DNA from 2 places in the Kocuria sp. WRN011 genome. Region 1 is predicted to be linked to the other one. Evidence: riboswitches for the same ligand, from Rfam matches in the RefSeq annotation. Region 1 holds a riboswitch; the other holds the start of a gene.
The links. Region 1 has a riboswitch for S-adenosylmethionine ahead of CKW39_RS04250 (hypothetical protein). Riboswitches for the same ligand answer to the same signal wherever they lie in the genome.

Region 2: another riboswitch for S-adenosylmethionine. It lies ahead of CKW39_RS00330 (AMP-binding protein); the one in region 1 lies ahead of CKW39_RS04250 (hypothetical protein).

Annotation. Positions count from the first base shown of each region.
Region 1 covers NZ_NSGI01000002.1:329,870-333,645, forward strand. Annotated here, with positions in the region: gene CKW39_RS04240 (DUF6350 family protein) at 1-895, opposite strand, end outside; gene CKW39_RS04245 (glycosyltransferase family 1 protein) at 998-2,152, shown strand; SAM riboswitch class IV at 2,249-2,390, shown strand; gene CKW39_RS04250 (hypothetical protein) at 2,411-2,707, shown strand; gene CKW39_RS04255 (GMC family oxidoreductase) at 2,768-3,776, opposite strand, start outside.
Region 2 covers NZ_NSGI01000001.1:68,761-72,536, forward strand. Annotated here, with positions in the region: gene CKW39_RS00325 (hypothetical protein) at 107-664, shown strand; gene CKW39_RS00330 (AMP-binding protein) at 735-2,873, opposite strand; SAM riboswitch class I at 2,867-2,961, opposite strand; gene CKW39_RS00335 (CoA-binding protein) at 3,293-3,712, opposite strand.

The DNA.
Region 1 (3,776 bases):
CCATGTTCGGCAGGTACCCGAACTGCAGGGCGCTCAGAGCGGTATCCCCGGCCGCGCCCGTACCCAGTTCCTGATAGACGGCGATGATGCCGTCCCAGTTCCACACCAGCGCCAGCACGGTGAGCAACGCTCCGGCCGCTATGACAGCCACCGCGGACAGGAAACCGGCACGGACGACGGCCCACACGTAGGAACCGGCCCAGCGTGAATACTGGCTGGTGCGCTGGATCCATGATGCGGCGTCGGCGCCCAAGACGGCGGCCAAGGAACGCGAGACGCTCCACCCGCCCACCAGGGTGCCCAGACCGGCCGGGATCAACGGGAACAGCGCGCCCGCCAGCACGCTCGCGGAGACGTGTTCCGTGCTGCTCACCAGGGCCACCAACGCCCCGACGAGCGCGTACGTGATCATCCCGGCAAAGAATGGTTTGAGGAACTGCCCCCGCCAACACGCGCGCGCGATTCGGCGACCCGCAATGACCGCGAGCCCGAACGGAATCAGCGTGAGCCCCAAGGGCACCAAGGTGAGAGTGCCGCCGCCGGTGGACACGTCGATGCCCTGGATGGCCGCCATGGTCAACGGCGTGCAATGGGCCACCAACCACACCTGACCCGCGAGTTGAAGGCCGCCCAGGACGCCCAAGGAATCAAAACCACCAGCCAGCCAGACGGCTGCCATCAGCAACCCCGTGAGCAGCAAGCTGATGGCGGCCACCGCCAGGAGTTCAATGACTCCCTGCAGCCACAAGGGCATGGGGAACCCGTCCTCCGGGCCCCTCCGGTTGGAGTCGGCCGATGGCGATGTGGCGGGCGAGCTCTCGGGGTCACCGTGGCGGTTGCGTTGCAGCCGCTCGCGCGCCCCGGACAGGGTGTTGGAAAAGGTGGGGAAGTTCATCACCTCCATCTTTCCACGTCCCCACCGGAGTTGGCCCAGACTTCACCGACAGGTCACCCTGGCGTGAAGAACCGGTGACCCGCGACGGCCACAGTATTAATTGTGAGAATCGCAGTGGTTGCCGAACAGTTCCTCCCCCACATCAACGGCGTGACGCATTCCGTGGTTCGAGTCCTGGAGTACCTCCGGGCCCAGGGTCACGAAGCCATGGTCATCGCACCGACCTACGAAAAACTCGGAGCCCTGGGCTCCGTGGACTCCATGGACGGGATCAGAGTTCAACGCATCGCGTCCATCCCCCTCGCCGGGTACCCCGACGTCCGGGTCGCCAGCTGCACGGTGGCACGCATGCAGCGCATCCTGACCCGCTTCCAACCAGACGTCGTGCACGTGGCCTCCCCCTTCGTCCTGGGCTGGCAGGCCATCCAGGCCGCCAAGAATCTGGGCTTACCGTGCGTCTCCATTTACCAGACCGACGTTCCCGGATACGCGGCCCGCTACGGTGCCCCGGTCCTGGAGAACGTGCTGTGGAGCCACGTGCGAAACATGCACAACAGTTCGACTGTGACCTTGGCGCCGTCCACGGCGTCCATCTCGTCGCTGCATGAACACGGTGTGCAACGCGTGCGCATGTGGCGACGCGGCGTGGACACCCGCCGCTTCAACCCGGCTCGGCGCGATCACGAATGGCGCGAACGGGTGGGCGGCGGCCGGAAGCTCGTGGGTTACGTGGGGCGCTTGGCTCCCGAAAAGCAGGTGCAGGATCTCGTGGTCCTGGATTCGCTGCCCGATACCCGACCGGTGATCGTGGGCTCGGGGCCGGAGAAGGAGAAGCTCCGCATGCTGCTCCCCAATGCGTACTTCGTGGGTTTCCTGGACGGTGACGAATTGGCCACCGCCATGGCCTCCCTGGACGTGTTCGTGCACCCCGGTGAACACGAGACGTTCTGCCAGACAATCCAGGAAGCCATGGCCAGCGCCGTACCCGTCGTGGCCGTGGGCCGCGGTGGGCCCGTGGACCTGGTTGATTCGTCCCGCAACGGCTGGCTCTACAAGCCCGGTGACACCGAGATGCTCCGCGATCGCGTGCTGGATCTCGCGGGTGACAACGCCAAACGCGCCGCCTTCTCCCGCACCGCCTACACCACCGTGCAGACTCGCACGTGGAACGCCGTGTGTGACCAGCTCATGGAGCACTATGCACAAGCCCGCACCGTGGCATCTCGTGCGCGCAGGTTGTCCACAACCGCGCCGTGATCCGTGGTGCACGATCCATTCGTAGATTAACTTTTGGTGACGTTATGAGACACCCTCTGGTTTGTCATGCGCCCAACCCGCTACGCTCTAATCCAGCTTCACGAGATGCGCTCTGGAAATCGGGGTAAAACCCGAGATCCTGCTGGGCTCCAACCCGGCGCACGCCAACCCTTGGTTCAGGGGTGGTTTGGATGACGAAGCGGCTGTGGCGCAACCGCGGGCGCAGCAAGAACCTCACTGTACGAAAGCACAATACTGATGAAGAACATTCAACAACTACGCACAAAGACCGAGTCCCCTCGAGAACAATGGGTTGACGTCACCGTCGACATCGACCCCGACCACCACATGGTGCGTCTCATGGAGTCCAATGGGGACATCCACGAATACATGAGCAGCAACGTTCGCGCCCTGGCCCACGCAGCCGCCCACAACCGCGGCCGCGCCCAATGGTGCGAGAAGTACCAGCAGCTACTCGTTCCCGGAGCATCAAACGTCTCCGGTGGCATTCCGTTCTACAAACTGGAACCGAAACCGGTGGCGCTCAGCGCCTGATCAGGACCGCACGAATGAAGCCCGGCACTGGTGCCGGGCTTCATTCATGTCATGGTGCCGCTACTTGTCCGAGGGCGACTCCTGCTCCTGGGCAATCAGCTCAGCGGCGCGCTCACCAATCATGTAGACCGTGATGTTGGGGTTCACGGTGACCAGTTCCGGCATCACCGAAGCATCAGCCACGCGCAGGCCGCTCACGCCCTTGACCCGCAACTGCGGATCCAGCGGAGAATCCTGATCCTCGACCGGCCCCATGCGGCACGAACCCGCGGGGTGGTACACGGTGTTGTGGGTGCGCTTGATGTAGTCGGCGATCTCCTCGTCCGTCTGCACATCCTGACCCGGGAACAGCTCCTGACCGGCCCATTCCGAGAGCCCGGACTGCGAGACGATTTCACGGGCCTTGCGGATACCCGCGGTCATGATCCGTAGGTCGTAACCCTCCGGGTCGGTGAAGTACCGGGGATCCACGCGGGGCTTGTCCCGGTAGTCACGCGTGCGCAGCCGCACGGTGCCGCGGGAACGAGCGTGGGTCACGTTGGGGGTCAGGCAGAACGCGTTGTCCGCCGTGGCGTACCCGTGGCGGTAGGTGTGCATGTCGAAGTTCACGCTGCCGTAGTGCATCATCAGGTCCGGGCGGTCCAATCCGTCGTCCACCTGGGCGAACAGGCCGATCTCCCACCACTGGGTGGAGTCCTCGACCATGGGCTGCTTGGCCTCCCACTGGATCACGGCCTCCGGGTGATCCTGCAGGTGCGAGCCCACGCCCGGGGAGTCCACCAGCACGTCCACGCCCACCTCGGTGAGGTGCTCGGCCGGACCGATTCCCGAGAGCATGAGCAGCTTGGGCGTGTCGATCGCACCGGCGGAGACGACGACCTCGCGGTTGGCCGAGATCACGTGCGCACGACCGAAAGCGTTGTCCGTGACCTCCACGCCGGTGGCTCGCTGGTTCTCGTCGACCACGATTCGTTTGGCCTGGGTGCCGGTCAGGATCGTGAGGTTTTCACGGTCCCGGATCGGGTGCAGGTAGCTCACCGAGGACGAGGAGCGGGTTCCGTCCTCGCGC
Region 2 (3,776 bases), on a different contig from region 1:
CCTCATGCGCGCGGGGTGAAATTCCAACGCTCGGGGGAGTCGGTGCCTGCCTTTTCTTCGTAGCCTTAAAGATAAGGAGCAACCAGGCGATGACTAGGAGCGCTGGATGACTGACTCACGTGACGCCCCGCGGGAAAGAACTCGCAACCGAGCCCAGGACCTCGATGGCGATCAACCCATCACGACCTTCAGGGAGCGGCCTCAACCGAACTTTGCGCTGGATCCGTTCCACAGGGTGCTTCTTTTGGTCAGCATGATCTCGGCCGTGGCCCTGCCGGTGTACTTCTTCCTGCGGTATTCGGGTGCCCAGGGAGATTTCGCCCTCCATTACGACTTCACTGGTGACGTGACCCGCGAGGGGTCTTTCCAAGAGGCCGCCATTATCCTCGTGCTGCTGAGTCTGCTGACGATCGGTTGTGGAGTGCTGACGCGATACCCACGGGTCTTCAACTTCCCCGTGACCCTCACCCGGGACAACGTGCAGCGTCAGTACAAGAACGCCGTACAGATGTTGGTGTGGGTGGTTGCCGGTATGGCGGCGGTCCTGGCCATCATGGTGGGAGGCTGGCTCGGGATCCTCAGTGCGGACCTGATGTGGCTGCCGCTCGCGGCCATGGGGATCGTCCTGATCGTGTTCATCCGGCGGATGGTCAAGCTCCGCTGAAATCGTCGGGCCGGCTCAACCCAGCCGGCCCGACGACGCCGCTCAGCGCTTTTCCTTGCTCAGCCCACGTTTATTCGCGTGTCGCCAGGACTTCGGCGATCGCGTCAAGAGCTTCCTCATTCTGCAACGAGGAGCGGTCGCCCAAGGTCTGACCTTCGTAGAGCTGGGTCAAGAGGCGACGGGTGATCTTCCCCGAACGAGTCTTGGGGAGATCCGGCACGGCGATGACCTCGCGGGGTTTGGCGATCGGGCCGATCTCCTGCGCCACGTGCGCCCGGAGTTCTTCCCGAACCTCAGCCGCGGACAGCGACTGCGCGTCCGCTGTGAGCACCACGTAGGCCAGCACGGCGTGTCCGGTGACGGGATCCTTGATGGGGGTCGCGCCGGCCTCGACCACGTGAGGGTGGGTCACCAGGGCGGACTCGATCTCGATGGTCGACAACCGGTGCCCGGACACGTTGATCACATCGTCCACGCGGCCCAGGATGTACAGGTCGCCCTCGTCATCGGTGCGAGCGCCGTCTCCGGCGAGGAACCAGCCGCGCTCGCCGTAGGCCGCCCAGTACGAGGACAGGTAGCGCTGCGGGTCGCCCCAGACCGTACGGGCCATGGACGGGCCGATCTTGTCGACCACGGCGAAACCCTGCAGATTGGGGCCCACTTCCTCGCCGGAGTCGTCGAGCACGCGGACCGAGACGCCCGGGACGGCGCGCGTGGCGCAACCGGGCTTCAGGGAGGTGTGCGGAGCGGCGTCGTCGAACGTGCCGGGCGGTGCGAACTGCGGATCGTGCGGGCGCGGGGAGGCCACGCACGTGCCGGTCTCGGACTGCCACCACGTGTCTACGAACGGGACCTCGCCGCGGCCGACCTGCGCTCGCAACCAACGCCACGCCTCGGGATTGATGGATTCGCCCACCGAACCGAGCAAGCGGATGGACGAGAGGTTGTAGACCTGCGGCAAGCCCTTGGGGAAGGCGCCCATGAGTGAGCGGATCAGCGTGGGCGCGGTGTAGTAATTGGTCACGCCGTAGCGTTCGATGACCTCGAAATGACGCCCGTAATCCGGGGTGTTCGGTGTGCCCTCGTAGATCACTTCGGACACGCCGTTGGCCAACGGGCCATAGATCTCGTAGGTGTGCGCGGTGACCCACGCGAGGTCGGCGGTGCACCAGTGAACGGTCGAATCCACCTTGGCCGGGTCGTTCACAGCGGAGAGCTCGTCCGGCCGCAGCACGCCGTTGGCATCGGGCACGTCCGGGAGCAGATCGAACATCAGGGCGTGCGTATATGCGGTCTGCACCAGGTACCCGCCCATCGTGTGCACCAGGCCCTTGGGCTTACCCGTGGTGCCGGAGGTGTAGATGATGAACAGGGGCGTCTCCGCGTCGAAGGCCTCTGGCACGTGCACGTCCGATACATCCGCGGTCAGCTCGTGCCACCACACGTCGCGGCCACGCGTCCACGGCACGGTGTCCTCTTGCTTGGAACGCAGCCCGCGGGTGCCGCGCGGCAGATCCATGCGGCCAGGTCGCGAGGTGCGGCGCACCACGATCACGTGCTCGATGTTGTTCTCGCCGCTGCACGCCTGGTCCGCGTTGGTCTTCACGGGGACGACTGCGCCGCGCCGGTTCTGCCCGTCCGTGGTCACCAGGACCTTGGCACCGGTGTCTTCCACACGGAACTTGAGAGCCTCGGCGGAGAAGCCTCCGAACACGAGGGAGTGGATCGCGCCGATACGCGCGCACGCGAGCGTGATGATGACGGTTTCGGGAATCACGGGGAGGTAGATGACCACGCGGTCGCCCTTTTCCACACCGAGTTTCAGCAGGGCATTGGCAGCCTTGGACACCTCACGCTGCAGGTCCGCGTAGGTGTAGACCAGGCGATCCCCGGGTTCACCCTCGAAGTAGAGGGCCACGTGATTGCCGCGGCCGGCTTCCACGTGGCGGTCCACGCAGTTGTAGGAAACGTTGAGCTTGCCGCCCTCGAACCAGGCGATCTCCGGTACCGAGAGGATGTCGTTGCCAGCATCGTCCGTGCCGATCTTCTGCGGCTTGTCGAAGCGGTGGGTCGTGTGCCACGGCTCGGCCCAGTCCAGACGGGTCGCCTGCTTGGCCCAGAACTCCTCGCGCGCCTCATCCGAGATCAGCGCGGGATTGGGCGTGGGCGAGTAAGGGTCTGAGAAGGAAGTAATCTCGATCAACTCCATCGTCTCCTGGCATTAGCACCTTGCACCGCACGGGTACCGGTTGCTGCGACGTCAACGAGCCAGGTCTCTCGGCCGCTCCGGATGGGAACCGTTCCATTCAACGTCTCGGGAGGGGGCGGTCGCAAATTGAGTCCGCGAGCGGTGTCTGAACATTTTCGGCAGAGGTTCGCACGTCAGAGGCGGCAATGAACATTTTTGGTAGAGGACCGCACGTCAGGGGCGGCAATGAACATTCCTGGCAGAGGTTCGCACGTCAAAGGAGGCCATGAACATTTTCGGTAGGGGATCGCACTAAATACCGGGCTCCGCGCGCGAACCTCTACCCAGAATGTCGACGGCTCGTGGGGAATGCCGGCCGCGCTCTCGATTACAGGACCAGTGCGACTACGGAACCACCGCACCTACAGAACCCGCGGGCCCTACAGAACCCGCGGGGCCTCGATCAGCGGGCAGGTGTTCATGACCACTTTCACCCCGGCGGCCTTCGCCCGTTCGGCAGCGGCCTGATCGGTCACACCCAGCTGCATCCACACCGCTCCGGCACCAATGTCGATCGCCTGATCCACCACTTCACCCACGCGGCTGGAGTTCACGAAACAGTCGACCACGTCCACGTGCCCCGGGATGTCCTCGAGCGATCGATAGCCCGTCTCGCCATGTACGTCCTCGCCCGCCAGATTGACCGGGATGATCTGCTGCCCGAACTCGTCACGGATCCGGCGGGACACCGCAAACGCGGGTCGCGTGCGGTTGGTGGACAGCCCAACAATGGCCCACCGCCCCGGGGTCGCGAGTAGCTCGCGAATCTGGTCCGGATCGTTGACGTGGCGATCACTCATATGACCATCGTCTCACTGTGAATCAGCTCGGTCATTATGTTTCACGAGCCGCCGGAGGGGCCAC